DNA from 3 places in the Citrobacter sp. RHB25-C09 genome. Region 3 is predicted to be linked to each of the others. Evidence: predicted binding sites of a transcription regulator. Region 3 holds the regulator's gene; each other region holds the start of a gene.

What was found. Region 3 encodes ArgR, which controls arginine synthesis, uptake and breakdown. Its sites were predicted from a motif close to ANTGAATAAAAATACANT; they were not measured.
Positions count from the first base shown of each region.
Region 1: a site for ArgR is predicted at 8,051-8,068, ahead of argA (amino-acid N-acetyltransferase). Genes of this name have one in related genera too.
Region 2: a site for ArgR is predicted at 3,297-3,314, ahead of argF (ornithine carbamoyltransferase). Genes of this name have one in related genera too.

Region 1 covers NZ_CP057483.1:3,559,315-3,569,963, reverse strand. Annotated here, with positions in the region: gene ptrA (pitrilysin) at 1-1,236, shown strand, start outside; gene recB (exodeoxyribonuclease V subunit beta) at 1,229-4,774, shown strand; gene recD (exodeoxyribonuclease V subunit alpha) at 4,771-6,597, shown strand; gene argA (amino-acid N-acetyltransferase) at 6,687-8,018, opposite strand; gene amiC (N-acetylmuramoyl-L-alanine amidase AmiC) at 8,254-9,507, shown strand; gene HVY19_RS16845 (hypothetical protein) at 9,684-10,460, shown strand; gene HVY19_RS16840 (hypothetical protein) at 10,542-10,649, opposite strand, start outside.
Region 2 covers NZ_CP057483.1:3,757,450-3,768,098, forward strand. Annotated here, with positions in the region: gene HVY19_RS17730 (DUF898 family protein) at 1-301, opposite strand, end outside; gene HVY19_RS17735 (GNAT family N-acetyltransferase) at 489-986, shown strand; gene HVY19_RS17740 (topoisomerase II) at 993-1,823, opposite strand; gene miaE (tRNA isopentenyl-2-thiomethyl-A-37 hydroxylase MiaE) at 1,928-2,740, opposite strand; gene rraB (ribonuclease E inhibitor RraB) at 2,753-3,178, opposite strand; gene argF (ornithine carbamoyltransferase) at 3,342-4,346, shown strand; gene HVY19_RS17760 (YhcH/YjgK/YiaL family protein) at 4,432-4,884, opposite strand; gene HVY19_RS17765 (ArgR family transcriptional regulator) at 5,072-5,551, shown strand; gene pyrL (pyr operon leader peptide) at 5,650-5,751, shown strand; gene pyrB (aspartate carbamoyltransferase) at 5,787-6,722, shown strand; gene pyrI (aspartate carbamoyltransferase regulatory subunit) at 6,737-7,198, shown strand; gene ridA (2-iminobutanoate/2-iminopropanoate deaminase) at 7,275-7,661, shown strand; gene gbpA (N-acetylglucosamine-binding protein GbpA) at 7,826-9,277, shown strand; gene treR (trehalose operon repressor TreR) at 9,517-10,464, shown strand; gene treB (PTS trehalose transporter subunit IIBC) at 10,609-10,649, shown strand, end outside.
Region 3 covers NZ_CP057483.1:466,610-477,258, reverse strand. Annotated here, with positions in the region: gene degQ (serine endoprotease DegQ) at 1-698, shown strand, start outside; gene degS (outer membrane-stress sensor serine endopeptidase DegS) at 789-1,856, shown strand; gene mdh (malate dehydrogenase) at 1,931-2,869, opposite strand; gene argR (transcriptional regulator ArgR) at 3,284-3,754, shown strand; gene yhcN (peroxide/acid stress response protein YhcN) at 3,978-4,241, shown strand; gene HVY19_RS02260 (barstar family protein) at 4,299-4,571, opposite strand; gene HVY19_RS02255 (NAD-dependent succinate-semialdehyde dehydrogenase) at 4,601-6,049, opposite strand; gene aaeB (p-hydroxybenzoic acid efflux pump subunit AaeB) at 6,140-8,107, opposite strand; gene aaeA (p-hydroxybenzoic acid efflux pump subunit AaeA) at 8,113-9,045, opposite strand; gene aaeX (p-hydroxybenzoic acid efflux pump operon protein AaeX) at 9,053-9,256, opposite strand; gene aaeR (HTH-type transcriptional activator AaeR) at 9,439-10,368, shown strand; gene tldD (metalloprotease TldD) at 10,457-10,649, opposite strand, start outside.

The DNA.
Region 1 (10,649 bases), 1.3 Mb from region 3:
GTCATTTTGCGCAACCCACAAGCAATGGACAGTGCCAGGAATCAGGTCATGTTTGCCCTGAATGACTATCTGGCAGGAATCGCGCTGGATCAGTTAAGCAACCAGGCGGCGGTGGGCGGCATCGGCTTTTCTACCAATGCTAACAATGGGTTAATGTTGAATGCTGACGGTTACACCCAGCGTCTTCCGCAACTGTTCCAGGCATTGCTTGAGGGCTATTTCAGCTATAGCGCAACGAATGAACAGCTTGAGCAGGCGAAATCCTGGTACAGCCAGATGATGGACTCAGCGGAGAAAGGTAAGGCTTACGAGCAGGCCATCATGCCCGTGCAGATGCTTTCTCAGGTGCCTTATTTCTCCCGTGATGAACGTCGCGCGCTGCTGCCGTCGATCACCTTAAAAGAGGTGATGGCTTACCGTGAGGCCTTAAAAACCGGCGCTCGTCCGGAATTCCTCGCCGTGGGCAATATGAGTAAAGCGCAGGTGACAACGATGGCGCGGGATATTCAGAAACAGCTTGGCGCAAATGGCTCTGAATGGTGTCGAAACAAAGACGTTGTGGTGGATAAAAAACAGTCCGTCATATTTGAAAAAGCCGGAAGCAGTACAGATTCTGCGCTGGCGGCGGTATTTGTGCCAACCGGGTTCGATGAGTACAGCAGCTCAGCTTACAGCGCCATGTTAGGTGAGATCGTGCAGCCATGGTTTTACAACCAACTGCGAACAGAAGAGCAGTTAGGCTATGCGGTGTTTGCCTTCCCGACAAGCGTAGGGCGGCAATGGGGAATGGGCTTCTTGTTACAAAGTAGCGACAAACAGCCGTCTTATCTCTGGGATCGATATAAGGCCTTTTTCCCGACGGCGGAAGCAAAGTTGCGGGCAATGAAGCCTGAAGAATTTGCCCAGATCCAGCAGGCGATTATCGCGCAGATGTTGCAGGCACCGCAGACGTTGGGTGAAGAAGCGTCTAAGCTCAGCAAAGATTTTGATCGCGGTAATATGCGCTTCGATTCACGTGGTAAAATTGTGGAACAGATAAAACTGCTGACGCCGCAAAAACTTGCCGATTTCTTCCATCAGGCGGTGATCGAGCAGCAGGGCATGGCGATGCTGTCGCAAGTCTCCGGTAGCCAGAACGGGAAAGCGGAGTATGCGCACCCACAGGGCTGGAAAGTGTGGGAGAACGTCAGCGCATTGCAGCAAACATTGCCCCTGATGAGTGAAAAGAATGAATGATGTCGCTGAGCCTCTTAATCCTCTGCGCTTGCCCCTCACGGGCGAGCGCCTGATTGAAGCCTCTGCTGGCACGGGTAAAACCTTTACGATTGCCGCGCTCTATTTGCGCCTGCTGCTCGGGCTTGGCGGTTCAGCAGCCTTTCCCCGCCCGTTAACCGTTGAAGAACTTCTGGTGGTGACCTTTACCGAGGCCGCCACCGAAGAGTTACGTGGCCGCATTCGAAGCAATATTCATGAACTGCGCATTGCATGTTTGCGCGAATCCACCGATAACCCCCTTTATGCCAGCCTGCTGGACGAGATTGCGGATAAAAAACAGGCGGCGCAGTGGCTACTCCTGGCTGAACGGCAGATGGATGAGGCGGCGGTGTTCACCATTCATGGCTTTTGCCAGCGTATGTTAAGCCTGAACGCTTTCGAGTCCGGTATGCTGTTTGAGCAGCAACTCATCGAGGACGAATCCCTTCTTCGCTATCAGGCCTGTGCGGATTTCTGGCGTCGCCATTGCTATCCATTGCCGCGTGAAATTGCCCAGGTGGTGTTTGAAACGTGGAAAGGTCCGCAGGCGCTGCTAGGAGATATCAACCGTTATCTGCAAGGTGAAGCGCCAATGATCAAAGCGCCACCGCCGCAAGAAGAGACGCTGGCCTCTCGCCATGAAACGATCGTTAAGCGAATCAATACGCTAAAACAACAGTGGTGTGACGCGGTTGCTGAACTGGATGGATTGCTGGAGGCGTCTGGGATCGACCGCCGTAAATTTAACCGTGGTAACCAGGGCAAATGGATTGAGAAGATCAGCGCCTGGGCTCAGGAAGAGACGCAAAGCTATCAGTTACCAGAGGCGCTGGAGAAATTTTCACAGCGGTTTCTTGAAGAACGCACAAAACCAGACGGCGTTGTGCCGCGGCATCCGCTTTTTGTCGCCATTGATGAGTTGCTGGCCGAGCCATTAACCATCCGGGATTTGGTGATCACCCGTGCGCTGACGGAAATACGCGAGGCGGTTGCCCGTGAAAAACACCGCCGTGGCGAACTTGGATTTGACGACATGCTTAGCCGGTTGGATACCGCACTGCGTAGCGAAAGCGGGGATGCGTTGGCGGCAGCGATCCGTAGCCGTTTCCCGGTGGCGATGATCGATGAATTCCAGGATACCGATCCGCAACAATACCGAATTTTCCGTCGCATCTGGCAGCAGCAGCCTGAAACTGCGCTGCTGCTGATTGGCGATCCGAAGCAGGCCATCTACGCCTTTCGCGGCGCGGATATTTTTACCTACATGAAGGCCCGTAGCGAGGTCACTGCGCACTATACCCTCGACACGAACTGGCGTTCTGCGCCGGGCATGGTCAACAGCGTCAACACGCTGTTCAGCCAGATGGACGATGCCTTCATGTTTCGTGAGATCCCTTTCCAGCCGGTTAAATTTGCAGGCAAAAATCAGTCATTGCGCTTTGAATACCAGGGGCAAAGACAGCCTGCGATGACAATGTGGCTAATGGAAGGGGAAAGCTGCGGCGTCGGCGAGTATCAGAGCTATATGGCACAGGTGTGTGCCGCTCAGATCCGCGACTGGCTGAAAGCCGGGCAGACCGGGGAAGCCTTACTCTACAGTGGTGAAAAATCACGTCCGGTAAGCGCGTCGGACATCAGCGTGCTGGTGCGCAGCCGCCAGGAAGCGGCGCTGGTGCGTGATGCGCTTACCCTGTTAGCCATTCCTTCGGTTTATCTTTCCAACCGGGATAGCGTATTTGAAACGCTCGAAGCTCAGGAGATGCTCTGGATTTTACAGGCGGTGATGAACCCTGAGCGGGAAAATACGTTACGAAGTGCGCTGGCAACCTCGATGATGGGGCTGAATGCGCTCGACATTGAAACGCTGAATGGCAACGAAAATGCCTGGGATGAGGTGGTCGAAGAGTTTACGGGCTACCGGCAAATCTGGCAAAAGCGCGGCGTAATGCCCATGCTGCGTGCATTGCTGTCGGCGCGTCATATCGCTGAAAACCTGCTGGCAACAGCGGGTGGCGAACGCCGTCTGACGGACATCCTGCACATTAGCGAACTGTTGCAGGAGGCGGCAGCGCAACTCGAAAGCGAACATGCGCTGGTGCGCTGGCTATCACAGCATATTCTTGAACCCGACAGTAATGCTTCGAGCCAGCAAATGCGTCTGGAAAGCGACAAGCATCTGGTGCAGATCGTCACGATCCATAAGTCAAAAGGGCTGGAATACCCGCTGGTCTGGCTCCCGTTTATTACCAACTTTCGCGTTCAGGATCAGGCGTTTTATCACGATCGCAGCTCCTTTGAAGCGGTGCTGGATCTCAGCCACGCCGATGAAAGCGTGGCGCTGGCGGAAGCAGAGCGCCTTGCGGAAGATCTGCGTTTGCTTTACGTCGCCCTGACCCGCTCGGTCTGGCACTGTAGCCTGGGCGTTGCGCCTCTGGTGCGACGTCGGAGCGACAAAAAAGGCGATACCGATGTCCATCAGAGTGCGCTTGGCCGCCTGCTGCAAAAAGGCGAGCCGAGGGATGCTGCCGGGTTACGTGCTGCCATCGACGCCCTCTGCAACGAGGACATTGTTTGCCGCACCCCGGACACAGTCGATACTGAGGCGCTGCCTGCTTCGGTTGATATCGTGGCGTCGCTGTGGGCGCGTAGCATTCAGCGCGTGCCGGGTGATAACTGGCGCGTCACCAGTTATTCCGGGCTACAGCAGCGCGGCCATAGTATTGCGCAGGACCTGATGCCCCGTCTGGATATCGATGCCGCAGGCGTGGGTGAGGTTCTGGCAGAACCCGAGCTCACGCCGCATCAATTTCCTCGCGGCGCATCACCGGGGACGTTCTTACATAGCCTGTTTGAGGATCTCGATTTTACCCAACCGGTGGATGCCGCCTGGGTGCAAGAGAAACTGGAGTTGGGTGGATATGAGGCATATTGGGAGCCGGTGCTAACCCGTTGGATTGAGGCTATTCTACATGCGCCGCTCAATGAAAGTGGGATCGCGCTGAGCCATCTTTCTGCGCGCGATAAGCAGGTAGAGATGGAGTTTTATTTGCCCATCTCAGAGCCGCTCATTGCCGGGAAACTTGATGCACTGATTCGCCAGTATGATCCGCTCTCGGCAGGTTGCCCGCCGCTGGAGTTTATGCAGGTTCGCGGCATGCTGAAAGGCTTTATCGATCTGGTGTTTCGACACGACGGTCGCTATTACCTGCTGGATTACAAATCGAACTGGCTGGGAGAAAACAGTGCGGCCTACACGCCGCAGGCGATGGCGCAGGCGATGCAGTCACATCGCTACGATTTACAGTATCAGCTTTACACTCTGGCGTTACATCGTTACCTTCGCCATCGCATCGCGGATTATGATTATGCGCGCCATTTTGGCGGCGTGATTTATCTGTTCCTGCGCGGGGTGGATAGCGAATATCCGCAGCAGGGAATTTTTACAACCCGCCCTGATGGCGAACTGATTGCCCGGATGGACGAGATGTTTGCTGGCGTTGCGCTGGAGGAGACACCATGACGTTACAGAAGCAATTGCTTGCGGCCGTAGAGCAGAAGCAACTGCGCCCTCTGGACGCACAGTTTGCCCTGGCGGTGGCGGGTAAAGATGAGCCTGCCGTTGCGCTGGCGGCGGCGTTACTCAGCCGGGATGCGGGGGAAGGACACGTCTGTATGCCGCTATCACGGCTGGCAATAAGCGCGGATGTTCCGCCTTTTTTTGCCGCCTGCCTGAACGAAATCGGCGAGCCCGCAAGCTGGGAGGCGTGTCTGCTGGCGTCTGACGCAGTGAGTCGTGGAGAACGCCCTTCGCCAATGATCCTGCATGACGATCGACTCTACCTGAATCGAATGTGGTGTAACGAACGTACCGTTGCCTGCTTTTTTAGCGAGGTTAATCAAGCTATTGAGGTTGATGAAGCTTTACTGACTCGCACGCTGGAGCAACTGTTTCCGACGTCGGATGAAATTAACTGGCAAAAAGTGGCGGCGGCGGTGGCGCTCACCCGCCGCGTATCGGTGATCTCCGGTGGTCCTGGGACGGGCAAGACGACAACCGTTGCCAGGTTGCTGGCTGCGCTGATTCAATTATCGGACGGTGCGCGTTGTCGTATCAGGTTGGCTGCGCCCACGGGTAAAGCGGCGGCGCGTTTGACCGAGTCTTTGGGCAAAGCGTTACGTCAGTTGCCGCTGACGGATGAGCAAAAGAAACGTATTCCGGATGATGCCAGTACCCTGCATCGTCTACTGGGTGCCCAGCCGGGTAGCCAACGCTTACGCCATCACGCGGGTAACCCACTGCATCTTGATGTGTTGGTGGTGGATGAAGCGTCGATGATCGACCTACCGATGATGTCGCGACTGATCGACGCGCTACCGCCGCATGGGCGGGTGATCTTTCTTGGCGATCGCGATCAGCTTGCTTCCGTAGAGGCGGGGGCGGTGCTGGGTGATATTTGCGCCTGGGTAAGCGCCGGCTATACCCCTGAACGGGCGCAGCAGTTAAGCCGTCTGACGGGAATGCCGGTTCCGGCCGGAACCGGAAACGATGCTGCCACACTGCGGGACAGCCTGTGTTTGCTGCAAAAAAGCTACCGTTTTGGCAGTGACTCCGGTATCGGACAATTGGCGGCAGCCATTAATCGTGGCGATAAAACGGCGATCAACGCCGTTTTTCAGCACAATTTTAGTGATATCGAAAAACGGACGTTACAGCGTGAAGAAGACTACACCGCGATGCTCAATGAGGCGCTGGCAGGATACGCTAACTATCTGAAGTTGCTTAAGGAGCGAGCGGAGCCATCGGCGATTATCCAGGCTTTCAATGAGTTTCAGCTACTTTGTGCACTGCGCGAAGGGCCATTTGGCGTCGGCGGGCTGAATGAACGCATTGAGCTGGCAATGCAGCAGAAACGGCTGATCCATCGCCACCCGCATTCCCGCTGGTATGAGGGGAGGCCAGTTATGATCGCCCGTAACGACAGTGCACTTGGGCTGTTTAATGGCGATATTGGCATTGCGCTTGAACGCGAGCAGGGTTTACGGGTCTGGTTTGCGATGCCTGATGGCACAATTAAGTCAGTTCAGCCCAGTCGTTTACCCGAACATGAAACGACCTGGGCGATGACGGTGCATAAATCTCAGGGCTCTGAGTTTGATCATGCTGCGTTGGTTTTACCGACGCAGCGTGCTCCCGTCGTAACGCGAGAGTTGGTTTATACCGCCGTCACTCGCGCGCGTACTCGTCTTTCGCTGTATGCGGACGAGCGCATTTTGAATGATGCCATTGCCACTCGCACCGAACGCCGCAGCGGGCTGTCAGCACTGTTCGACAGCACGCGATAGCAATTTGCCTGATGGCGATGCAGGCGCATCTTATCAGGCCTACATCACCCCGCAGGCCGGATAAGCGTAAGCGCCATCCGGTACAGCAATTATCCCAAATCCGCCATCAATACTTTGGATTTCCGCTGGTAGTTGTACATCTCTTTTTTGCTCTTTGGCAGCAGGTCGATATCCACCGGCGTAAACCCGCGTTCCTGGAACCAGTGAATGCTGCGAGTCGTCAACACAAACAACTTACTCAGGCCGATTTGTTTCGCCTGGGCGGCGATACGATCCAGCAGGACTTCCCCTCTGGCGGAACTGCGATAGTCCGGATGAACCGCCACGCAGGCCATTTCGCCAATTTTCTCTTCCGCGAAGGGATACAGCGCGGCGCAGGCGATAGTCATGTTATCCCGCTGAATAATCGTAAATTTATCGATTTCCATTTCCAGTTGTTCGCGCGAGCGACGTACCAGAATGCCCTGTTGTTCAAGCGGGCGAATCAACTCAAGGATCCCGCCAATGTCGTTAATGGTGGCGCGACGGATCTGCTCGGCACTCTCCATAACAATCTGTGTTCCGATACCGTCCCGAGAGAACAGTTCCTGCAATAGCGCCCCATCCTCCTGATAGCTGATCAGGTGACAACGGCGAACGCCACTACGACAGGCCTTAACGGCTCCACGCAGGAACCGCACGGTGCCCGAGTTATAATCCCCGCGCGCTTCCTGCGCTTCAACGCGTGCCTGCGCTTCATTCGGGAAGAGTTCAGAAAGAATATTGCCGTCGTCGTCGATTACCCCCTGGGAAGAGCAGAAACCAATCATCTTCTCGGCTTTTAACTTAATGGCAAGTTGGGTGGCAATCTCTTCAGAAGTGAGATTAAAGCTTTCACCAGTGACGGAAACGGCAACCGGGCCCATCAGGACAATCGCGCCGCTGTCTAATTGACGGTGGATCGCCTCTTCATCGATGCGACGAATGCGTCCGCTGTGGCAGTAATCAACACCATCATCAACTCCCAGCGGCTGCGAAATAATAAAATTGCCGCTGACGACGTTAATGTGCGCACCCTGTAAAGGGGTGTTGTTCAGACTCATCGACAGGCGCGCGGTGATATCCAGTTGCAGTGTACCTGCCGCCTGCTTAACCAGCTCCAGCGTTTTAGCATCCGTGACCCGCGTATTTTTATGATACATCGGTTCATGATGATGAACGGCGAGATTGGCGTCGATCTGGGGACGTGCGCCATACACCACGACCAGGCGAATACCGAGGCTATGAAGAAGGCCGATGTCATTGACAATACTGGAGAAATTTTCATGCTCAATGGCCTCGCCGCCAAGCATAATGACAAACGTTTTTCCCCGATGGGTATTGATATAGGGAACAGAATGGCGGAATCCCTGTACCAGTTCGGTTCTACGCTCCTTCACCACGGCTTACCCTCATTGCATGATTATTCGAAATTACTGTATTTTTATTCTGTTTTGTCCCCCTGCGCAAGCATAAATTTTATCCTGACGCATGTTTCTTTTCAGTAATACCGTGAATACACAAAGAATGTTTACCCTTTTATAGATGACAGAATATGCGTCATTCGTTAAAGTTTCCGGTCAATTTGGACGTTTACTATCTCATCACCGTTAAGATTTACTTTTGCTCGGGAGAAGCATGTCGGGATCCAATCCACCAATCAGCCGCCGCCGTCTACTGCAAGGGGCGGGCGCCATGTGGCTATTGAGCGTCAGTCAGGTCGGTCTGGCTGCTGCCAGTCAGGTCGTCGCGGTTCGCGTATGGCCAGCATCCAGCTACACCCGTGTGACGGTGGAATCGAATCAACAGTTGAAGTACAAACAGTTTGCCCTGAGTAATCCAGAACGCGTGGTTGTCGATATTGAAGGCGTGAATCTCAATTCGGTTCTGAAAGGCATGGCGGCGCAAATTCGCGCTGACGATCCATTCATTAAGTCGGCGCGGGTGGGGCAGTTTGATCCGCAAACCGTGCGCATGGTGTTTGAACTTAAGCAAAACGTGAAGCCGCAGCTGTTTGCATTGGCGCCGGTGGCGGGCTTTAAAGAGCGCCTGGTGATGGATCTCTATCCCGCCAATGCTCAGGACGTTCAGGATCCGCTGTTAGCGCTGCTCGAGGACTACAACCGAGGCGATCTCGACAAACAGGTACCGCCAGCGCAAAGCGGCCCTCAGCCGGGGAAAGCCGGGCGGGATCGTCCTATTGTCATCATGCTCGATCCGGGGCATGGTGGTGAAGACTCCGGCGCGGTAGGGAAGTACAAAACGCGTGAGAAAGATGTCGTGTTGCAAATCGCTCGCCGACTGCGTGCGCTGATCGAGAAAGAAGGCAACATGAAGGTCTACATGACGCGTAACGAAGATATCTTCATTCCGCTGAAAGTGCGTGTGGCAAAAGCGCAGAAGCAGCGCGCCGACCTTTTTGTTTCGATTCACGCTGACGCCTTTACCAGTCGGCAACCCAGCGGTTCATCTGTTTTTGCGCTGTCAACCAAAGGGGCCACCAGTACGGCGGCAAAATATCTGGCCCAGACTCAGAACGCCTCAGATTTGATTGGCGGCGTGAGTAAAAGCGGCGATCGCTACGTCGACCATACGATGTTTGATATGGTGCAATCTTTGACCATCGCCGACAGCCTGAAGTTTGGTAAAGCGGTGCTGAACAAGCTCGGCAGAATTAATAATCTGCATAAAAATCAGGTTGAACAGGCCGGGTTTGCGGTACTGAAAGCGCCGGATATTCCCTCGATCCTCGTCGAAACTGCGTTTATCAGTAATATTGAAGAGGAGCGTAAGCTCAAAACGGCAACCTTCCAGCAGGAAGTTGCGGAGTCGATACTGGCGGGGATCAAAGCCTACTTCGCAGATGGCGCGACACTGGCGAGAAGGGGATAATAAAAAAGCGCTGAAAGGCGCTTTTTTTATGGATTGCATAAAATTAAATAAAACACTGAGAAATTATCATTCTTAGTGCCTTTGAAATACTACGGCATGCTACAATAGTGCGATATATAAAGAATAATCACTTGCAATCATTCATTGAAATATAATTCATGAAATGGATATCATAAATGAAATATAGAATATTAACATCTTTTGCTCTAACCATTAGCCTTTTCTTATTAACAGGTTGTGTCAAAAAAACAGCTTCGATTGATGCGCAAAAAAAATCGCATCCACTTATGGTTCAGCAGTCAACGTTACAACTAACGGATCAAGACATCTTCGGTGATGAGATCTCTCTCAATAATATTACGGAAGAAGATATTCAGACCGCTGTGATAGATGCCAGAAACGCATTTGAACTCCCGGTAAATTCTTCAATAATACTCATACAGTCGGGGACCACTGCACCGGACGAACGCATGCAACAAGAAATGCAAAAGTATTATAAGGTTGCTACTTTTTCTGGCGTTCCATTAAGTAAACGGAAATTAAAAAGTAAAAAAGAAGGAGATGATACTGATAGTGATGTTAATTATATGCAGGCTTTACGTTATATTGCCGCGAAAGGAAGGCAAAGCGCAATAATTGTCTATTGGAGCACACTAGAATTGGGCAAATTTGATAATGAGTCAAAGTCATTCCAATGGACGCGATGGAATAAAACCGAGCTTCCAGCTGGCGATTACGCATTGCGCTATTTGACCCGAGTGGTATTAACCGATGTAGCGACTGGAGAATGGTCAATGTACTACCCGGAAAATATCGAAATTCACCCTGTCCGCAAGGAGGGTTCCTCTTCTGATGTGAGCCAAAAAATCATAGAGGACCTCCTGTCACAGACCTGTGTGAAGGTGAGCAAAGATATTGTCGGGCGTTATTCATCGCCATCAATAAAATACTAATCCTGGAGCAAGAGGGATAGCAGCAGGGGATGATTATTGTCGTACTGCTGCTGGTTGTTCGAGGGTGGACATATCAAAATGTCAATTACGGAAGCGACGATGAATTCTCCAGTACATATTGAATGTCAGAAAGCAGGTAATAAAAAAGAAGGCCATTGCCATTGTTTTTATGAATGTTTCATCAAACAT
Region 2 (10,649 bases), 1.1 Mb from region 3:
CGCCTGCTATTGGATAATCCATACTAATCAAAACGATACTTATAATATAAATAGCGAGCAGCATAAACCAACTAAAAAAAACATCGCCGCCGGTCACCTTCCAGGCAAACGGCTGTCCGTTTAATGTCATGTTGGAATAAATGTAGCGGCGGCACTTCATTAATGCCCACGGTAAATATATTCCGAGCGTCACCAGAACCAGTAATGAATTGACAAGGCAAATAAGAAAATAACTCCCGCCATCGCCACGAAATTCAAAGGCATGAGACGGAGGCGTCCCTTTTATAAGATTTTCCTGCATAATAAATCCCTGAGTGTTTTATCCTTAAAAATCCTAATTATTAGCAGGCAAGCGTATTACCTGCGTAATTAATATTACCTGATTACTGTTTAAATTAACATCAGTCGTCCGCGTTATAAGGCACTTGCATCGCCTGGCAGAGGGTGCTATTAGTGCAAATTATGAGTGTTATTAACCGGGTAGTGAAATGAATGTAGTCGCGTCTCTCACGTTACGTCGTCTGACGATTAACGATAACCAGGCTATCGCCGCGGTTATTCGTCAGGTTTCCGCCGAATATGGTCTCACCGCAGATAAAGGCTATACCGTTGCCGATCCGAATCTGGACGAACTGTATCAGCTTTACTCTCAGCCCGGTCACGCCTATTGGGTCGTGGAGCACAATGGCGCAGTCGTGGGCGGCGGCGGCATTGCCCCGTTATCCTGTAGCGAACCGGATATTTGTGAACTGCAAAAAATGTACTTTTTGCCGACCATACGCGGCCAGGGGCTGGCGAAGAAGCTGGCGCTGATGGCGTTGGATCACGCCCGCGAGCTGGGATTTAAACGCTGCTATCTGGAAACAACTGCGTTTCTCCGCGAGGCGATTGGTCTGTACGAACATTTAGGATTTGAGCATATCAGCGAGCCGTTAGGCTGCACCGGGCACGTCGACTGCGAAGTGCGGATGCTCAAACCCCTGTAAACCTCGTTATTGCATTTCTGGCGAGACGGAAAGTCGAATTACGCCAGCAGCATTGGCTGCTGGTAATTTCAAAACATCCTTCCACATGTCCTGAATCAGATCGCAAGCCACTTTCTCTTTGCCTATCCCTTTCTGCGGTTCGGCCATAATTTGCAAATTCTGACCGTAGCGTTGCGCCAGTGCTGGAACCACGCTGCGTAGATCCTGCAATGCCTGCTGTTTTTCCGCATCCGTTACCGCGTGCCGGCCTGTTCCGTACGCCGCTCGCATCATCGCAACATCACTGTCCATTCGACGATTGATAATCTCCTTCGGGATAAGACGCATCGGGTTTATTCCGCCTTTTACCGCCGGAAAAAGAAAACGGAAACACTCCTCGTTGCCTTTTTTCTGCACCGCTGCAATTTGTTCGAGATTGATTTTCATATAGTCGATGACGTTTTCATCCGGCGCATTTTGCAGGCGCGCCATCTGAACCTGGAGGATCTGCGGCTGCACGGCATCAATGAGCTGCTGCTCCGTCTTCCCTTCTTTACGCATCTGGATTGTCTGATCGCGGATCTGCGTCCACAGCGCGGGCTCTTGCTCCTTCAATACCTGCATCGTCGGCAGTGAAGACATTGCGTCACTGAACTGTTGCTCTTCGCTTTGACCGGAGGCCGCCTTTTCCCTTGGGATCAGGTAATGCACATCAAAAACGTTCCACACGGCGATCGCTACCAGCATCACCACTACGCCGGAGACTTTGCCGAGCCAACCTTTTTTACGAAACAGGCCAACGACAGCAGCGATAACCGCGCCAACGTAGCCTGCGAGAATGACGTGTGTCCAGTTCATCAAGATTCCTTACCTGCGACATCAAAAGGTGCAGAGGATAAAAAAGGGATATTTTTCACCCCGTTGCGCGCTTTGTCACTGCACATTTAGCAGAACTACCGGAATTAAGAGGCCACAGGAACGCCGCTGTGAAAACGGAATTCCGCGTCTGGCGATGTTATTAATGCGGCTTCCACTTCGCCGAAATAGCGAATACGAGGCGCAATATCGTCTCGTGATACCGCCTGCGCCAGCGCGAGGTAATCCTGGTAATGACGCGCTTCAGAACGCAGCAAAGAGAGATAGAATTTTTGTAATTCATCGTCGAGGTACGGCGCTAAAGCCGCAAAGCGTTCGCAGGAACGCGCTTCAATGTAGGCTCCGCAGATGAGCTTGTCGATTAAGGTCAACGGCTCGTGCGTGCGCACACCTTTTAGCATCCCTTTGGCATAGCGGCTGGCGGTGATCTTCACATAGGGAATATTGCGTGCCTGCATGGCTTCACGCACCTGCCAGAAATGATGCAGTTCTTCTTTAATCAAAAGCACCATACTGTCGATGAGCCTCCGCCCCCACGGATCGTCCGTTTCAGGCATGACGCTTTTACTAATCTGCTTCTGTAATGCCATAAAGTCTGGCTCGGGCCCTTCCCGGAAAGCAAAAGCTTCATAGGGCTGTAGCCAGCTCAACAGTGCATCCGCCCCCGGTTTATCCGCCACATATTTACGCACCAGCAGCATCGCGGTTTGCGCCGCTTTCAGTTCGCAGATGAGATGGTCGGTGAGTAAGAGAGGAAGATGCTGCGGCAGCCGCGCCTGGTCAATCCACGCTTGCGGCGTCGGACAGTGCAGAAATGAGAGAACCGGAGAGAGTATTTGCGGGTAGTCCATGAGTAACCTGTTGAAACAGTACGGCAGCGAGTGCCGCCGCACTTTCAGTATTTGAAGTCCTTAGTGACGCACGCCGTCGTCTTCGTCGTCGATGTAGTCTTCATCTTCGCCGTCTTCACCTTCTTCGCCGTTCGGATCTTCAAAGTAGGTGCCCCAGCCGTCGTATTCGACCTCATACTTCTCTGCCAGGTTCATCAGTTGTTCAACCTGAGCGTCGATCAGTTCAGCATTCAGCGCGCATTCGCTAAGGATGTCACAGCAAATCACCGTGTCACCTTCTTCCACTTCCAGCTCTTCCGGCTCGGTGACTTCATAGCCGAGCTTGAAAGCTTCTACCGCGGCTTTTTCCAGGGTTTCGAAATCGTCTGCGGAAAGATGGTGCTCGATGGTATACAGCGCGTCCGGGTCGCTGCCATCATCCAGTAATTCTTCAATAATCAGGCGCGTCTCTTCACGCTGCTCTTCCAGTAGTTCCGGGTTTGCCATGGCTCGTTCCTCATAATGTCCTGCCGATACTCTTATTGTCACATACCACCGTCATTGCCTCCACCTTTCCAGAAAAGATTTGTTAAACGGGGTTGCAAATGCATAACCATCCATATAAATTGAATTTTAATTCAATAAGTGGCTTATGCCTCAGGAGGGAACTATGTCAGGTTTTTATCAGAAGCATTTTTTGAAGTTACTCGATTTCACCTCTGCTGAACTCACCGCGCTGGTGCAACTCGCCGCCAAACTGAAAGCCGATAAAAAAAACGGCAAAGAAGAACAAAAACTTACTGGTAAAAACATCGCGCTCATCTTCGAAAAAGACTCGACCCGTACACGATGCTCTTTCGAAGTTGCCGCTTACGACCAGGGTGCTCGCGTTACCTATCTCGGATCCAGCGGTAGCCAGATTGGGCATAAAGAATCAATTAAAGACACGGCCCGCGTGCTGGGCCGTATGTATGACGGCATTCAGTATCGCGGCTATGGCCAGGAGATTGTGGAAACGCTGGCTGAATATTCCGGCGTTCCGGTATGGAACGGCTTAACCGACGAGTTCCACCCGACCCAACTGCTGGCGGATCTGCTAACGATGCAGGAGCATTTACCGGGCAAAGCGTTCAACGAAATGACGCTGGTTTACACCGGCGATGCGCGTAACAACATGGGCAACTCGATGCTGGAAGCCGCGGCGCTGACCGGTCTGGACCTGCGCCTGGTAGCCCCTAAAGCCTGCTGGCCAGAAGCCGCGCTGGTGGCGGAATGTAGCGCAATGGCGAAGAAAAACGGGGGGGCGATTACGTTAACGGAAGATATCGCCGCCGGCGTTAAGGGCGCGGACTTTATCTATACCGATGTCTGGGTGTCGATGGGTGAGCCAAAAGAAAAATGGGCGGAACGGATCGCCCTGCTGCGCGATTATCAGGTAAACAGCCAGATGATGACGCTGACTGGTAACCCGCAGGTGAAGTTTCTGCACTGCCTGCCCGCGTTCCATGATGACCAGACGACACTTGGTAAAAAGATGGCGGCGGAATATGGCCTGCACGGCGGAATGGAAGTGACCGATGAGGTCTTTGAATCGGCGGCCAGCATCGTGTTCGACCAGGCCGAGAACCGGATGCACACCATTAAAGCGGTGATGGTGGCGACGTTAGCTCAGTGATGGGGCGTTTTGCCGGATGGCGACGCGCAGCGTCTTATCCGGCCTACATGTTCAGTAGGCCGGGTACCCTCCGGCAGAAAAAGCCTTACTCCACCAGCAGTTTCACCACGGCTTTACGTACCGTTGCCGGTGCGCCGACCGCGCAAAGCGGCTTGTGGACTTCACCCGGATAAAAGACGACGAAATCACCGTCATTCAGAATGACGGTTTTCTCTTGTTCACCTTCCGGTAAAAATGCGATGTCTTTATCCGCCAGCCAGTCCGTTTCCGGCGTACCCGCAGGCAGTACGCTGAAGGTCATTCCTTCCTGACCCTTCAGGACAATCTGGATATCAAGATAACGCGCGTGATACTCCGCACGGCGCTTCTCGTGTGGCTCGGTCATGTCTTCGGAAATCAGGTAAAACAGACGGCTGCCGTCAATGTCATGTTTCCCTTTTTCCGTTGCTTCGGTGACGTTTGCTTTTATGAACTCAATGGCCTGGCGCAGCTCTTCAGGAAGCCAGGATTGTAGATGGTGAATATTGCCAACGATCATCTCATACCTCACATTCAAAACAGCGTTTCATTTTTATTTGTTATACGAGAAAATTTGCTGGCGTACCATCTCTATCTTGCGAAGTTTTGCGTCAGCGCATGTTTATTGTCGGCATTTTACGGCGGTATGGAGGCTCTGAACGGCTGTACCATGTTGGCGTTGGCGAATAATAAAGTAAGGTGCATTTATGAAGGATTATGATGATTACTCCGCCAAAGAGCAGCAGCAACTGGCGGTTTGTCAGCGCCTGATTAGCGGAAAAAGTTACCTCTCTCAGGAAGAGATACGCCGGGATATGCAAGATCATGGTTTTGTCAGTATTAGCCAGTCGTCGGTGTCACGACTGCTGAAGCTGCTTGGCGTCATAAAAATTCGTAATTCGAAAGGACAAAAGATTTATTCCGTGAATCCGCATTTACATCCCGCGCCGGATGCCGCCCGTTCGGTGGCGGAAATGGTGGTAAGCGTGGAGCATAACAGCGAGTTTATCCTTATCCATACCGTGGCTGGATACGGCAGCGCAGTCGCCAGAATTCTGGACTATCACGCGATGCCTGAGATTCTTGGTGTGGTAGCAGGTAGCAATATCGTCTGGGTCGCACCAAGGGTGATACAGCGAACCGGCCTGGTCCACAAAAGGATTAATTACTTACTAAGAATGAATTAATATTCATTAAAACCGTTTGCGTTGAATAAAATCGTCATTTTTTGCTTGATCCGCAAACGGACCTGAGTATAATCGCGGACAATTTGCCGGGAGGAAGTATGGTCCAGTGTGTACGACATTCTGTCTTACCGCGTCTGAAAACAGACGCTGGCCTGCCGTTTTTCTTTCCGTTGCTCACCTATTCCCAGCCCCTCAATTGAGGGGCTTTTTTTTGCCCAGGCGTCAGGAGATAAACATGGCTAACCCGCTATATCAAAAACACATCATTTCCATAAACGACCTCAACCGCGATGAACTCAATCTGGTGCTGGCGACAGCGGCGAAATTAAAAGCGAACCCGCAGCCTGAGCTGCTGAAGCACAAGGTGATTGCCAGCTGCTTCTTTGAAGCGTCCACCCGCACCCGCCTGTCATTCGAAACCTCAATGCATCGTCTGGGCGCCAGCGTGGTCGGTTTCTCTGATAGCGCCAATACCTCCCTGGGCAAGAAAGGTGAAACGCTGGCGGATACCATCTCAGTAATCAGCACCTACGTCGACGCCATCGTTATGCGCCACCCGCAGGAAGGCGCAGCGCGCCTGGCGACCGAGTTCTCGGGCAACGTGCCGGTGCTGAACGCCGGCGACGGTTCGAACCAACACCCTACCCAGACGCTGCTGGATCTGTTCACCATTCAGGAAACCCAGGGCCGTCTGGATAATCTGCACGTGGCGATGGTTGGCGACCTGAAGTATGGCCGTACCGTTCACTCCCTGACCCAGGCCCTGGCGAAGTTTGACGGCAACCGCTTCTACTTTATCGCGCCGGACGCGCTGGCGATGCCGCAGTACATTCTGGATATGCTCGACGAAAAAGGCATCGCCTGGAGCCTGCACGCCTCAATTGAAGAGGTGATGGCGGAAGTGGATATTCTGTACATGACCCGCGTGCAGAAAGAGCGCCTGGATCCTTCTGAATACGCCAACGTGAAGGCGCAGTTTGTCCTGCGCGCCAGCGATCTGGTCGGCGCGCGTGAAAATATGAAAGTCCTGCATCCGCTGCCGCGCATTGATGAAATCGCCACTGATGTCGATAAGACGCCGCATGCCTGGTACTTTCAGCAGGCGGGTAACGGTATTTTCGCGCGCCAGGCGTTACTGGCACTGGTTCTGACTAGCGATCTGGCACTGTAAGGGGAGAAAACAAAATGACACACGATAATAAACTGCAGGTTGAAGCGATCAAACGCGGTACCGTAATCGACCACATTCCCGCCCAGATCGGTTTTAAATTGCTGACCCTGTTCAAGCTGACCGAAACAGATCAGCGCATCACCATCGGCCTGAATTTACCTTCCGGCGAAATGGGCCGCAAAGACCTGATCAAAATCGAGAATACCTTCCTGACCGCCGAGCAGGTTAACCAGCTTTCTCTGTACGCTCCGCAGGCCACCGTGAACCGTATCGATAATTACGAAGTGGTTGGTAAATCACGCCCAAGCCTGCCGGATCGCATCGACAGCGTACTGGTCTGCCCGAACAGCAATTGCATCAGCCATGCTGAGCCCGTTTCATCCAGTTTTGCAGTGAAAAAGCGCGCGGATGATATCGCGCTCAAATGTAAATACTGTGAAAAAGAGTTTTCTCATTATGTGGTGCTGGCCAACTAATTGGGGTTGGTTATAAATTCTCGGCTCCTTATAATGGCCGAGAACATTCTATTACCGCTGTAATTCAGGAGAAATCATGAGCAAAACAATCGCGACGGAAAATGCACCCGCAGCTATCGGTCCATATGTTCAGGGCGTAGATCTGGGCAGCATGATCATCACTTCCGGTCAGATCCCGGTTGATCCGAAAACCGGCAGCGTACCGGAAGACGTGTCCGCTCAGGCACGTCAGTCGCTTGAAAACGTTAAAGCCATCGTTGAAGCGGCTGGCCTGAAAGTGGGCGATATCGTTAAAACGACCGTATTTGTAAAAGATCTGAACGATTTCGCCACCGTGAACGCCACTTACGAAGCCTTCTTCACCGAGCATAAGGCGACCTTCCCGGCACGCTCCTGTGTGGAAGTGGCGCGTCTGCCGAAAGACGTGAAGATTGAGATTGAAGCGATCGCCGTTCGTCGTTAATTAACACGCAATAAAGATAAAGCAGCGTTGGCTGCTTTATCTTTTAAAAATCCAGTCATAATCTTTTTTGATTCTTTTTCTCCTCAGCATGCAATGACAGCATAAACCTTCCATTAATACACTGCGCCTGAAACTCGTGGTTTTAACTCTTTAATGGATTATTTATGAAACTTTCTAAAATTGCGCTGGCAATGGCAACATTGACCGTTGCCTCTTCAGCGTTCGCACACGGTTATATTGAATCACCTGCCAGTCGCGCTTATATGTGTAAACTGGGGCAGAATATTGACTGTGGTACTGTGCAATATGAACCGCAGAGCGTTGAAAAAACCTCTGGTTTCCCGACCGGCGCCCTGCCACCAGACGGACAGCTCGCCAGTGCGGGTATTGCCAACTATTCTCAGCTTGATAAACAAAGCCTGAATGCGTGGACCAAAAACCCAATGACGGCTGGCCCACATCAGTTTGTATGGCACCATACTGCGCCGCATAAAACCACCAACTGGCGTTATTACATCACCAAACAAAATTGGGATCCAAATAAGCCACTGACTCGCGATCAGTTTGAATTAACCCCATTCTGTACCATTAACGGAAATAACCAGGCACCGGCAGTCACCCAGTCTATGAACTGTAATGTGCCAGAACGTACCGGTTATCAGGTTATTTATGGCGTTTGGGAAATTGCGGACACCACCAATAGCTTCTACCAGGCTATCGACGTCGACTTCGGTAACGGCGGCAACGTGACGCCAGATGAAACGCCGGCTGTTGTTTCTCAATGGAGCAAAACGCTGAGCGGTTCTATCGCCGGTAACAACCTGAATGCAGGCGACAAAGTCATTGCGCGTTTCTTCGATGCTAACGGTGAAGTTACCTCTCTGCGCACCGAAATGACTATTGCCTCCGCTGCACAAGGCGATGCTAACCAGTGGTCTTACGATATGGCGCAACTGATCAACAATACCCATAGCGATGTTCGCGTTGGCGTGAAAGATGAAGGCGGCGAAATCGCTCCGGTACATGGCGCGAACAGTGTGTTCGTTAAAGATGGCAGCACCCTGCAATCCGTTGCCATTTCTTATGAAGAGCAGAAAGCGGCGGTTAACGAAACCATCGCCGTTTCTAACATGCAGTACAGCAAAATCGAAAACGGTAACGCGACCGTAACCTTCCACGTCAACACCCAGGGTGATGTGAATTTCGAAGCGCGCGTAATGAACCATCATGGCGCAGAGAAAGGTTACCTGAAACAGGACATGAATAACGCCAACCAGGATGTCACCCTGACCCTGACTGACGTCACTGCGGGTCACCATATGCTGAAATACTATGCGACCAACAAAGACGGCACCCTGTTTGCGCAGGATGTTCTGGATATGATACTGGAAGGCGAAGCAGCGTCCGGTAACACCGGCCACCATGACTTCACTTTCCCGGAAAATATCGGTTCTTACAAAGCGGGTACCGTGGTGCTGCAGCCGAAAGACGGTAAGACCTACGAATGTAAGCCTTTCCCATACAGCGGCTACTGCGTCCAGTATTCCCCAACCGCGAACCAGTTTGAGCCAGGCGTTGGCGCTCACTGGAAAGAAGCGTGGATCCTGAAGAACTAAGTTGCGTTAAAGCCGGATGACGGTTCACGTCTTATCCGACCTACAGGTTCCCCCCACGTAGGCCGGATAAGCGAAACGCCATTCGGCATTTTTCCTGCTTTCCTCAAAAATCGCGACCCACCACGCGATATAATAACTTTCTGTGATTAAATCAATAATAAACCAGACTTTGCGCATTGACCTTCACTTGATTAAAGTTACCCTCTTAACATTATCGCTGCGTACCACGGGAATTCAGGATGCAAAATCGGCTGACCATCAAAGACATAGCCCGCTTAAGCGGCGTGGGAAAATCCACCGTTTCCCGCGTGCTGAACAACGAAAGCGGCGTGAGTGAACGCACCCGCGAACGCGTGGAAGCGGTAATGAATCAGCACGGATTTTCCCCCTCTCGTTCTGCGCGCGCCATGCGTGGGCAAAGCGATAAAGTGGTCGCCATTATTGTGACCCGTCTCGATTCACTGTCAGAAAATCTCGCCGTCCAGACCATGCTACCGGTCTTTTATGAGCAGGGTTACGATCCCATCATGATGGAAAGCCAGTTTTCCCCTGCGATGGTGGAAGAACATTTGGGAATGCTGAGCCGACGCAACATTGACGGTGTGGTGCTGTTTGGCTTTACCGGGATCACGGAGGCGATGATTGCCCCCTGGCAGGCTTCACTGGTTCTGTTGGCGCGCGATGCCAAAGGATTCGCCTCAGTCTGTTACGACGATGAAGGCGCGATTAACATCCTGATGCAGCGACTATACGAGCAGGGACACCGACAGATCAGTTTTCTTGGCGTTCCGCACAGTGACGTCACCACCGGCAAACGTCGCCATGAAGCCTATCTGGCTTTTTGCAAACAGAAAAAGCTGCACCCTGTCGCTGCCCTGCCTGGTCTGGCGATGAAACAGGGCTTCGATCATGCCGCCAGCGTCATCACCCCGGAAACCACTGCTCTGGTCTGCGCGACCGATACCCTCGCGTTGGGCGTCAGTAAATATCTGCAGGAACAACGGATCGACAAAATCCAGCTGGCAAGCGTGGGCAACACACCGCTGATGAAATTCCTCCATCCTGAAATCGTGACGGTCGATCCTGGCTACGCCGAAGCCGGACGCCAGGCGGCTTCCCAGCTGATCGAGCAGATCAACGATCGCTGCGGCCTGCGCCAGATCGTGATCCCTTCGACCCTTTCCTGACGCGGTATTGATCGCTTTATGAACGATAATTTGTGATCTTCGCTACGTTTCGGGAACGTTCCCATTTTTTAAAATTCCACACAGAGATATCCTGTCGCCATTCCAACAACACACCTTTCACAGTCATCGCCATGGGATTTCACTATGAGCAAAGTTAAACAAACGGATATCGACAGGTTAATTGA
Region 3 (10,649 bases):
AACTGATCGGTATTAACACCGCGATCCTTGCGCCAGGCGGCGGCAGTATCGGGATTGGTTTTGCGATTCCCAGCAATATGGCGCGGATTCTGGCGCAGCAGTTGATTCAATTTGGCGAGATTAAACGCGGTCTGTTAGGTATTAAAGGCACGGAAATGACGGCTGACATCGCCAAAGCGTTCAAGCTTGATGTTCAGCGTGGCGCATTTGTCAGCGAAGTGATGCCTAACTCCGGATCTGCCAAAGCGGGCGTGAAATCCGGTGATGTCATCACCAGCCTGAACGGTAAGCCGCTGAACAGCTTTGCGGAGCTACGTTCGCGCATTGCCACCACCGAACCGGGCACGAAAGTGAAACTGGGCCTGTTGCGTAACGGTCAGCCGCTCGAAGTCGAGGTTACGCTGGATACCAGCACTTCCTCTTCCGCCAGCGCGGAGATGATTGCCCCGGCGTTACAAGGTGCCACGTTGAGTGACAGCCAGCTTAAAGACGGCAGCAAAGGCATCAAAATCGACAGCGTAGAAAAGAGCAGTCCCGCCGCCCAGGCCGGGTTACAGAAGGATGACGTGATTATCGGTGTCAACCGTGACCGCGTGAACTCCATCGCTGAAATGCGCAAGGTTCTGGAAGCCAAACCGTCCATCATTGCGCTTCAGGTCGTTCGTGGAAACGAGCGCATTTATTTGCTCTTGCGCTAATTCCTGAAATCCGGACATCAGCCTCGCGTGTGATGTCCGGTTAACTCGTGGTATGCTGCTGCCGTTTCCTTTATTAATGACGCCTCCATCATGTTTGTGAAGCTCTTACGTTCGGTTGCAATTGGTTTGATTGTCGGCGCCATTCTGTTGGCCGCCATGCCTTCGTTACGCAATATCAACCCCCTTTCAGCCCCACAATTTGACAGTGCCGACGAGACGCCCATTAGCTATAACTCAGCGGTGCGCCGCGCTGCGCCTGCCGTCGTCAACGTGTATAACCGCAGTATGAACAGTACCGCGCATAACCAGCTGGAAATCAGAACGCTGGGGTCCGGCGTGATCATGGATCAGCGCGGCTATATCATTACCAACAAGCACGTGATCAACGATGCCGATCAAATCATCGTGGCATTGCAGGACGGGCGAGTCTTTGAAGCCCTGCTGGTCGGGTCTGACACCTTGACGGATCTTGCCGTGTTGAAGGTCAATGCGACCGGTGGTCTGCCCACGATCCCCATTAATACCAAGCGATCTCCGCACATCGGCGATGTGGTGCTGGCCATCGGTAACCCCTATAACCTTGGGCAAACCATCACCCAGGGAATTATTAGCGCTACTGGTCGTATTGGCCTGAACCCGAGCGGACGACAAAACTTCCTGCAAACGGACGCTTCTATCAACCACGGGAACTCCGGCGGTGCGCTGGTTAACTCGCTGGGAGAGCTGATGGGTATCAATACCCTGTCGTTCGATAAAAGCAATGACGGCGAAACGCCGGAAGGGATCGGTTTTGCCATTCCGTTCCAGTTAGCCACCAAAATTATGGATAAGCTGATTCGCGACGGCCGCGTTATTCGTGGCTATATTGGCATTGGCGGACGTGAGATCGCCCCGTTACATGCACAGGGTAGCGGAATGGATCAGATCCAGGGGATCGTCGTCAACGAAGTCGCGCCAGACGGTCCGGCGGCGAGCGCGGGAATTCAGACCAACGATCTGATTATCTCGGTTAACAACAAGCTCGCAGTTTCAGCGCTGGAGACAATGGATCAGGTTGCGGAGATTCGTCCAGGTTCGGTGATCCCGGTGGTCGTGATGCGGGATGATAAACAGTTGACGCTTCAGGTGACCATTCAGGAGTACCCGGCAACCAATTAGAGGCCGGGTAGTACGCATAAAAAAACCGGAGGCAATTCAAATGCTCTCCGGTTTTTTATTGCTCAATGAATCTATTACTTATTCACGAACTCTTCGCCCAACTGGATATCTTTCTTCAGGGTATCCAGCATGCCTTCCAGCGCGTTCTGCTCGAATGCGCTCAGTTTGCCGATGGACTGGCGCTCTTCCACGCCGTTTTTACCCAGCAGCAGCGGCTGAGAGAAGAAGCGCGCGTACTGGCCGTCGCCTTCTACATAGGCACATTCAACCACGCCTTTTTCGCCCTGCATTGCGCGAACCAAGGACAGACCGAAACGGGCAGCAGCCTGACCCATAGACAGGGTTGCCGATCCGCCACCGGCTTTGGCTTCAACCACTTCGGTACCCGCGTTCTGGATGCGCTTAGTCAGATCGGCCACTTCCTGCTCGCTGAAGCTCACGCCCGGGATCTGCGACAGCAGCGGCAGAATCGTCACGCCGGAGTGTCCGCCAATCACAGGAACTTCAACCTCGCCAGGCAGTTTGCCTTTCAGTTCTGCAACAAAGGTGTTGGAACGGATGATGTCCAGCGTAGTCACGCCAAACAGCTTATTCTTGTCGTAAACACCCGCTTTTTTCAGTACTTCTGCGGCGATTGCAACGGTGGTGTTTACCGGGTTGGTGATGATACCAATGCACGCTTTCGGACAGGTGGTCGCGATCTGCTGCACCAGGTTTTTCACGATACCCGCGTTAACGTTAAACAGGTCTGAACGGTCCATACCCGGCTTACGCGCAACGCCTGCGGAGATCAGCACCACATCAGCACCTTCCAGTGCCGGAGTGGCATCTTCACCGGAGAAACCTTTGATTTTCACAGCAGTAGGGATATGGCTCAAGTCAACGGCCACACCGGGAGTCACTGGAGCGATGTCATACAGGGAGAGTTCTGAACCTGAAGGCAGTTGGGTTTTTAACAGTAATGCTAGCGCCTGGCCAATACCACCAGCTGCGCCGAGGACTGCGACTTTCATCCTAAACTCCTTATTATATTGATAAACTATGTATTTGTTGCTCCGCGCGGCGACCTTAATCCACAAATTCGATGAATACAATAATCCGTATTCAAATCTGTGTAGTCCCTCGAATTTAGCGTTAATGCACTTAATTTGCGTAATTCGGGGAGCGCTATGCAGCAGAACAACTTTCCAACAGGTGGTGACAATATACCCTACTGCCTGCCCAAAACAACATCAATTTGATAACAATTAATTTACTTTTAAGCTTATTTGCGCGCCGTGACATAGGCATGTTTCTTGATAACGAAATTTGATAAAATCCCGCTCTTTCATAACATTATTTCAGCCTTCAACCAGGCAGACTATTTGCATAAAAATTCATATGTGTGCATAATAATGTTGTTTCCATCCTCATACTATGGGTGACTTATGCGAAGCTCGGCTAAGCAAGAAGAATTAGTAAAGGCGTTCAAAGCGCTACTTAAAGAAGAAAAATTCAGTTCGCAGGGTGAGATTGTTCTCGCGTTACAGGATCAGGGCTTTGACAACATTAATCAGTCCAAAGTCTCCCGCATGCTGACTAAATTTGGTGCAGTCCGCACCCGCAACGCCAAAATGGAGATGGTTTATTGCCTCCCGGCTGAACTGGGTGTGCCGACCACCTCCAGCCCGCTGAAGAATTTGGTTCTGGATATCGACTACAACGACGCCGTCGTGGTGATCCACACCAGCCCAGGTGCTGCCCAACTGATTGCGCGCCTGCTGGACTCTCTGGGTAAAGCGGAAGGCATTCTCGGCACCATCGCCGGGGATGACACTATCTTCACGACCCCGGCCAATGGATTTTCAGTCAAAGATCTCTACGAAGCCATTCTCGAACTGTTCGAACAAGAACTTTGATTCCCCTCTTCCCGCCGCGACATGTGGCGGGATAGCCCCATCTGAGATCTCTGACTCCGTTAATTGCCGTGCTGCTGATTTAACAGTAAGTGCGCTTTTCACGCATTCACGCAAAAAATACTTAGCACGGTATTAATTTATCGCGTTACTAGTGTATACTTAATTTTGTGATGAGGGTCACGAAACGAAGGCCCCCAGAAAAAAATTCGACGAGGTACTTATCATGAAAATCAAAACAACTGTAGCCGCTTTAAGCGTTCTGTCTGTTCTTTCTTTCGGCGCTTTCGCCGCTGATTCTATCAACGCTGAACAAGCGCAAAATCGTGAAGCTATCGGTTCTGTTACCGTTAGCGCAATTGGCTCAAGCCCAATGGATATGCATGAAATGCTGAACAAAAAAGCCGAAGAAAAAGGGGCTTCAGCGTATCAGATCACCGAAGCACGTAGCGGTGACACCTGGCATGCTACTGCCGAACTGTACAAATAAACCCTCGTCGTCTAGCCCGACGATGTTGCCCCCGACTGTCGGGGGCTTTTTTATGCCTCAATGGCGGACGTTAAAACGCAGTTGCCCTTCCAGCTCTTCTTCTGCTTCATCGAACAATAAAATCAGCGCGCCGTAGCGTCTGCGTAGTTTTTCAGGCAGATGAACAAACTCTATCTCCAGCGGTAACGGTAAGGCTTCCCCTGTGATGACGTCCCAGAGAGAGTCGAGATCGCTGACTTTTTCTCTGGCCAGACCGAACATCTGGGTAAATTCACGATAAAAATCGCTTTGGTCTTCAATCTCATCAAAATCAAATGTATAGATATTCATCTATCGCTACCTTCCTACCGCGACTCTGACTACAAACCACCCAAATGCAGAGTTTTGACTTCAAGAAACTCATCTAACCCCAGCACCGATCCTTCACGCCCCAACCCAGACTCTTTCACTCCGCCAAACGGTCCCAGTTCGGTGGATACCGCACATTCGTTAATACCAATCATGCCACTTTCAATGGCCTGAGAAACGCGGAACACACGCTGCAAATTTTGCGTATAAAAGTAGGCCGCCAGACCAAACGGCGTGTTGTTTGCGCGCGCAATTACCTCATCTTCGGTGCTGAAGCGGAAGCAGGCGGCAACCGGACCAAATGTCTCTTCTCTGGCAAGCTGCATATCGTCACGGCATTCGCCCAACACCGTAGGCTGCCAGAAGTTCCCCCCCAGCGCATGCGCCTTACCACCCGCGAGGACACTGGCGCCCTTCGCCACGGCATCTTCAACATGTTCGCGGACCTTATTAACCGCAGACGGTTCGATCAGCGGCCCCACAACCACGCCATCATCCAGACCGTTGCCCACTTTCAAGGCCTGAACCGCATCGGCCAGTTTGCGAGTGAATTCGTCGTAAACTTTTTCATGGATAAAAAAGCGGTTCACGCTAACGCAAACCTGCCCGGCATTACGGAATTTGTTGGCAATCGCCCCTTTCACGGCAGCGTCGATATCGGCATCGTCGAAGACGATGAAAGGCGCGTTGCCGCCCAACTCCATCGACACTTTTTTCATGGTTTCGGCGGCGTTACGCATCAACGTTTTACCGACGGCAGTTGAACCGGTAAATGAAATTTTGCGCACATCGTGGCTCGCCATGATGGCGTCGCTAATTTCTGGGGTATTGCCCGCAACGGCATTGAGTACGCCATCGGGAACGCCCGCTATTTTCGCCAGTGCGAGGAGGGCAAACGCGCTGAGCGGTGTATTATTGGCTGGTTTTATCACCCCGGTACAGCCCGCCGCCAGCGCCGGACCGAGCTTACGCGTCAGCATTGCCATTGGGAAATTCCACGGGGTTATCGCCGCCACAACGCCTATTGGCTCGCGGGTGGCAAGAATACGGGAACCGGGTTTGACCGGTGGAATGATCTCACCATTAGCTCGCTTGGCCTGCTCGGCAAACCATTGGATAAAGCTGGCGGCGTACTCTACTTCGCCTTCCGCTTCTTTCAACGGCTTACCTTGTTCAGTCGTCATCAGACGGCCAAGCCAGCTTTTATTTTCAATAATCAGTTCATACCAACGGTATAAAATCGCCGACCGCTCTTTGGCCGTTTTTGCCCGCCAGCCTGGGAAAGCCCTGCTGGCCGCTGCAATCGCCTCTTCGGTCTGCTGTTTCCCCGCTTTCGCTACCTTTGCGATCGTTTCGCCGGTCGCGGGATTAAGCACATCAAAAGTGGTTTCCAGCGTTTTCCAGTGCCCATCAACCAGATATCCCGTCTGAAAAAGTTCGTTATCCTGGAGCGTTTGCATGGTGTTTTCTCCTTTCGATGTCATGATTTGCGCACGTCGAATAAGTATAGCCATAAAAAAACCGACGCCTTTGGCATCGGTTTGTATGGGTTAGCTATCTGTCAGTGCATGCTGGTACTTGTGCAACATGCCGGTCAACCGTTTCACCGGCTCGGTCACCTGCGGCGGCGCTTCCCAGACCCGTAGTTTTTCCTGGTAGACATCAAGCTCCTCTAACAGCTGACGGAAGTAGCGCCGGCGCTTATCGTCGTTACTTGCGGAGATGACGCGATCCGCCGTACGGCGCAGTTGGCGGTGGAAGGCCGAAAGATCGTCGTTGATCGGAATGGGCGCGTCGCGCAGGCGCTGGTGCGCAATGATCATCGTCAGCGCCAGGCGGAATTTCGGCAGGTCGCCCGGGAATTTGTTCAGTAGCAAAAAGAGCTGCTGATACAGCGCGGGCAAATGGTTTTCTTTGCGCCGTACGACATTGGTCGTCATTGCCGAGACTGCCGCCGATACAAACTGATTGAGCAACACGCGTCCTGTGCGATCACGTGAGTTATCCCGCACCAGCATGATGACCAGAAAAGCCAGCACACAGCCGACAATCTGCCCTAACGCATTGTCCAGAAACAGGCTGAAATGGAACGTCATCGGGTTATCCAGCACGATGATATTAATCGTGCTCGCCAGCGCGCCCATCGACCCCAGCCGTCGCTTCTGCACTTCAATCCCAAGGAAGAACCCCAGCACCGCGAGGCTCAGACAGAGCAGTAGCATACTTTGTTGCGTATTGGGGAGGATCACCAGGAAATAGAGCGCCCCCAGCGGTAGTGCAGCAAGGGTGCCATAGATAAAGTCGATGGCGACCATGCGCGGATTAGGCAAACGCATAGCAAGGGAGGTCACTACGGCAATCATCACCATCGCCCCGCTACCTGAAGTCCAGCCGGTCCACAGCCAGAACAATGTCCCCAGCACGCAGGAAAGCGTGGTGCGCCAGAAATTCACCATGGCATGATGGCGCTCGGCGGATTCCACCTTCACCACCGGTTCGCCCTGCAATACCTCTTCTTCCGTGGCGCTGATTTTAGTATTGCTGATCACGCCGCGCTTAAGCAGCAGGTAGCGTGTAGCCGCGCCGGCCCAGGTATAAAGCGTGACCGGCGTGTCACGCTCACCGGTCCAGGCGATCACCCGACGCAGGCGTTTAAGCTGTCTATGTACATCTTGCGCGGTTTCGACCGGCGTTTCGAAAAACTCGTGAAAAGTGTCGGTAATCAGCTCTGGCCGCGTATTCTGGATCAGATAGGTTTCGCAGGATTGCGTAATCATGGTTAGCGACAGCGTGTTGATCGCTTTCAGGCGACGATTGGCCCGCGCCCAGCGGGAGGACTCCATATTGAGATTACTGCGCATCCCTTCCAGCGCCGTCGCCCGACGCACCAGATCGCTCCAGGCTTTATCCACCACCTCACTGTCACCATGCTTCACACACAGCTGCATCAATTGATATTGCGCCACCAGCAGGCTGTCCAGTTCCCGATCCACCTCCTGCTTGATGGATCGCGGCGAGAAGATCAGATCCGCCATAATGGCGCAGACAATGCCAATGACGATTTCGCTACAGCGTTCAACGGCAAACTGCGGCGTCAGCAGTGGTTCGGTCTGAATGGTGATGACGATAATCAGCGCGGTGTAGCCCGATAAGCCCCACGCGTAGGAGTTCTCAATACGGATGAGTGATGAAATCCAAGTACAAAAACCCGCCCAGATGCAGCACACCAGAATCATCAGTAGCGGCGCGCGGATCATGGTGATGATGATCACCAGCGCGGCAATACAGCCGATAAACGTGCCGACGATTCGCAGCATACCGCGATAGCGAATCGCGCCGGAGTAGGGTTCGCCACCCGCAGCAAAGGCGGGGCCAGCCGCGACAATGGCCGCCGTCAGCACCGCCCAGCGAGGCGTTTCAAGTTGAAAATGAAAGCCGACAAACAGCGCGAGAACGATTGCACACGCAAGCTTCACCGCAAAGCGGACATGCTGGTTGGCAATGGATAATATCCCCATTGCGCTTAACCAAATTCGCGCAGCCGGTGCGCCATTTTGCGGAAGAAGGAGTCGTTGTTGGCATCACGATCCTGCTTACCGGTAATCACCACGGTGGCGGTAGTACCCGCCGGCCACAGATTTTCCTTTTGATCGTCAAGGCGAATGCGTACCGGAACGCGCTGCGCCAGGCGAACCCATTCCAGATTAGAGTCGATCGTTGCCATACCCTTATCGTCACGGGTACTGCTGGCGTTAGTGACCCCTGCCGCAACGCTATCGACAGTGCCCTTGAGGACTTTATTGCTACCCAAAGGCGTAATCTCCGCCCGATAACCCGGACGCAGGCGCTCAAGCTTCGTCTCTTCCATATACGCCAGCACATAGAAGGAGTTCTGTTTCACCAGCGCAACGGCGGTGGAGCCGCGGGTGATAAACTCTCCGGTATAAACGTTCAGATTAGTTACCCAGCCGTCTGCCGGCGCGCGGATCACGGTGCGTTCAAGATCGAGTTTCGCCAAATCGCGACTGGCCTTCGCTTTCGCCAGTTGATGCAATACGGTTTGCAGAACGTTGTTGGCCTGGTCAATCTCTTCACGGGACATCGCCTGAACGCCGAGACGGTTACGACGCCCGGCCTCCTGGCGTTTTTCCTGCGCCAGAACCTGATAATAGGCCACGTCAGCTTCGGCCTCTTCCAGCGTCTTTTTATAGCGAGGCTGATCGATGGTGAACAGAACCTGATCTTTCTTCACCAACTGGTTATCATGAACATTGACGTTTGTGATAAGTCCGGCCACATCCGGAGCGATGGCGACGACGTCAGCGCTAAAGCGCGCATCGCGCGTCCACGGTGATTCGGTGTAATAGACCCAGGCGCGAAATATAGCGATGAACGCCAGGATGACCAGTGCGACGGTAATGGCCGTACGAGAGATTTTTCTTGTTAGTGTTTTCACTTCAACCTCAAACAAACAGGCGCGATATCAGATAGAAGAGACAGCAATACAGCGCGGTATTAAACAGAGCCGGATGCCAGACAAAATCATAGATGCCCGTGGGTATAAGCACCCGGCGCACCAGCCAGAAAATCGCCAGTGATAAAAGCAGTTCGAAAAATATCGGTGGGAAGGACAGACCGAACACCACGATAACGGGAAACAGACTCATGTTGACCTTGATTATTAAGAATATGCAGGTGGTACAGTTTTCAGCCAATGTCAACGCGGAGAAGGGCAAGGAAAGCCAGGCGAGTGCGACACAGCCTTTGTTTGAATAATAATATATTACCGTAACTGTTATGCTGTTATCTATGATATGTGATCTAAATCACTTTTAAGCCAGAGTGAACAATGGAAAGACTAAAGCGGATGTCGGTGTTTGCGAAAGTGGTGGAATTTGGTTCCTTCACCGCAGCCGCCAGGCAGTTACAAATGAGTGTTTCATCCGTCAGCCAGACGGTGTCTAAACTGGAAGATGAGCTACAGGTCAAGCTGCTGAACCGCAGCACGCGCAGCATTGGGCTCACTGAAGCCGGGAAAATTTATTATCAGGGCTGCCGTCGGATGCTGCATGAAGTGCAGGACGTGCACGAGCAACTTTACGCCTTTAACAACACGCCTATCGGTACGCTACGCATTGGCTGTTCTTCAACCATGGCGCAAAATGTCCTTGCCGGGATCACCGCTAAAATGCTCAAAGAGTATCCTGGGCTGACGGTAAACCTGGTTACCGGCATTCCCGCCCCCGACCTGATCGCCGATGGTCTTGATGTGGTGATCCGCGTCGGTGCGTTGCAGGATTCGAGCCTGTTTTCCCGCCGTCTGGGCGCGATGCCGATGGTGGTTTGCGCGGCAAAAAGTTATCTCGCTCAGTTCGGTATGCCAGAAAAACCGGCCGATCTGACTAACCACTCCTGGCTGGAATACAGCGTGCGCCCGGATAACGAGTTCGAACTGATTGCCCCGGAAGGGATTTCTACGCGTTTGATCCCCCAGGGACGGTTTGTGACCAACGATCCAATGACCCTCAACCGTTGGCTCACCGCCGGCGCGGGCATTGCCTATGTACCGTTAATGTGGGTGATCAATGAGATCAACCGGGGAGAGCTGGAGATCTTACTGCCGCGCTACCAGTCCGATCCTCGCCCGGTGTACGCACTCTATACCGAAAAGGATAAAATGCCATTGAAGGTACAGGTGGTGATTAACGCGCTGACAGACTATTTTGTCGACGTGGCACAGTTGTTTCAGGGAATGTACGGGCGCGGGAAAGAGAAATAATAATGCCGGATGGCGCTTCGCTTATCCGGCCTACAGTTTGCACCAAACGTAGGTTGGATAAGCGAAGCGCCATCCGGCAATCAGGTCGTTAGGCGGTACCGCCGACGGTTAAATTGTCGACTTTCAGTGTCGGCTGACCCACCCCCACCGGCAGGCTCTGCCCTTCTTTACCGCACACGCCGACGCCGTTATCCAGCTTCAGATCGTTACCCACCATCGAAATCTGCTGCATCGCTTCGATCCCCGAACCAATTAGCGTTGCCCCTTTCACTGGCTTCGTC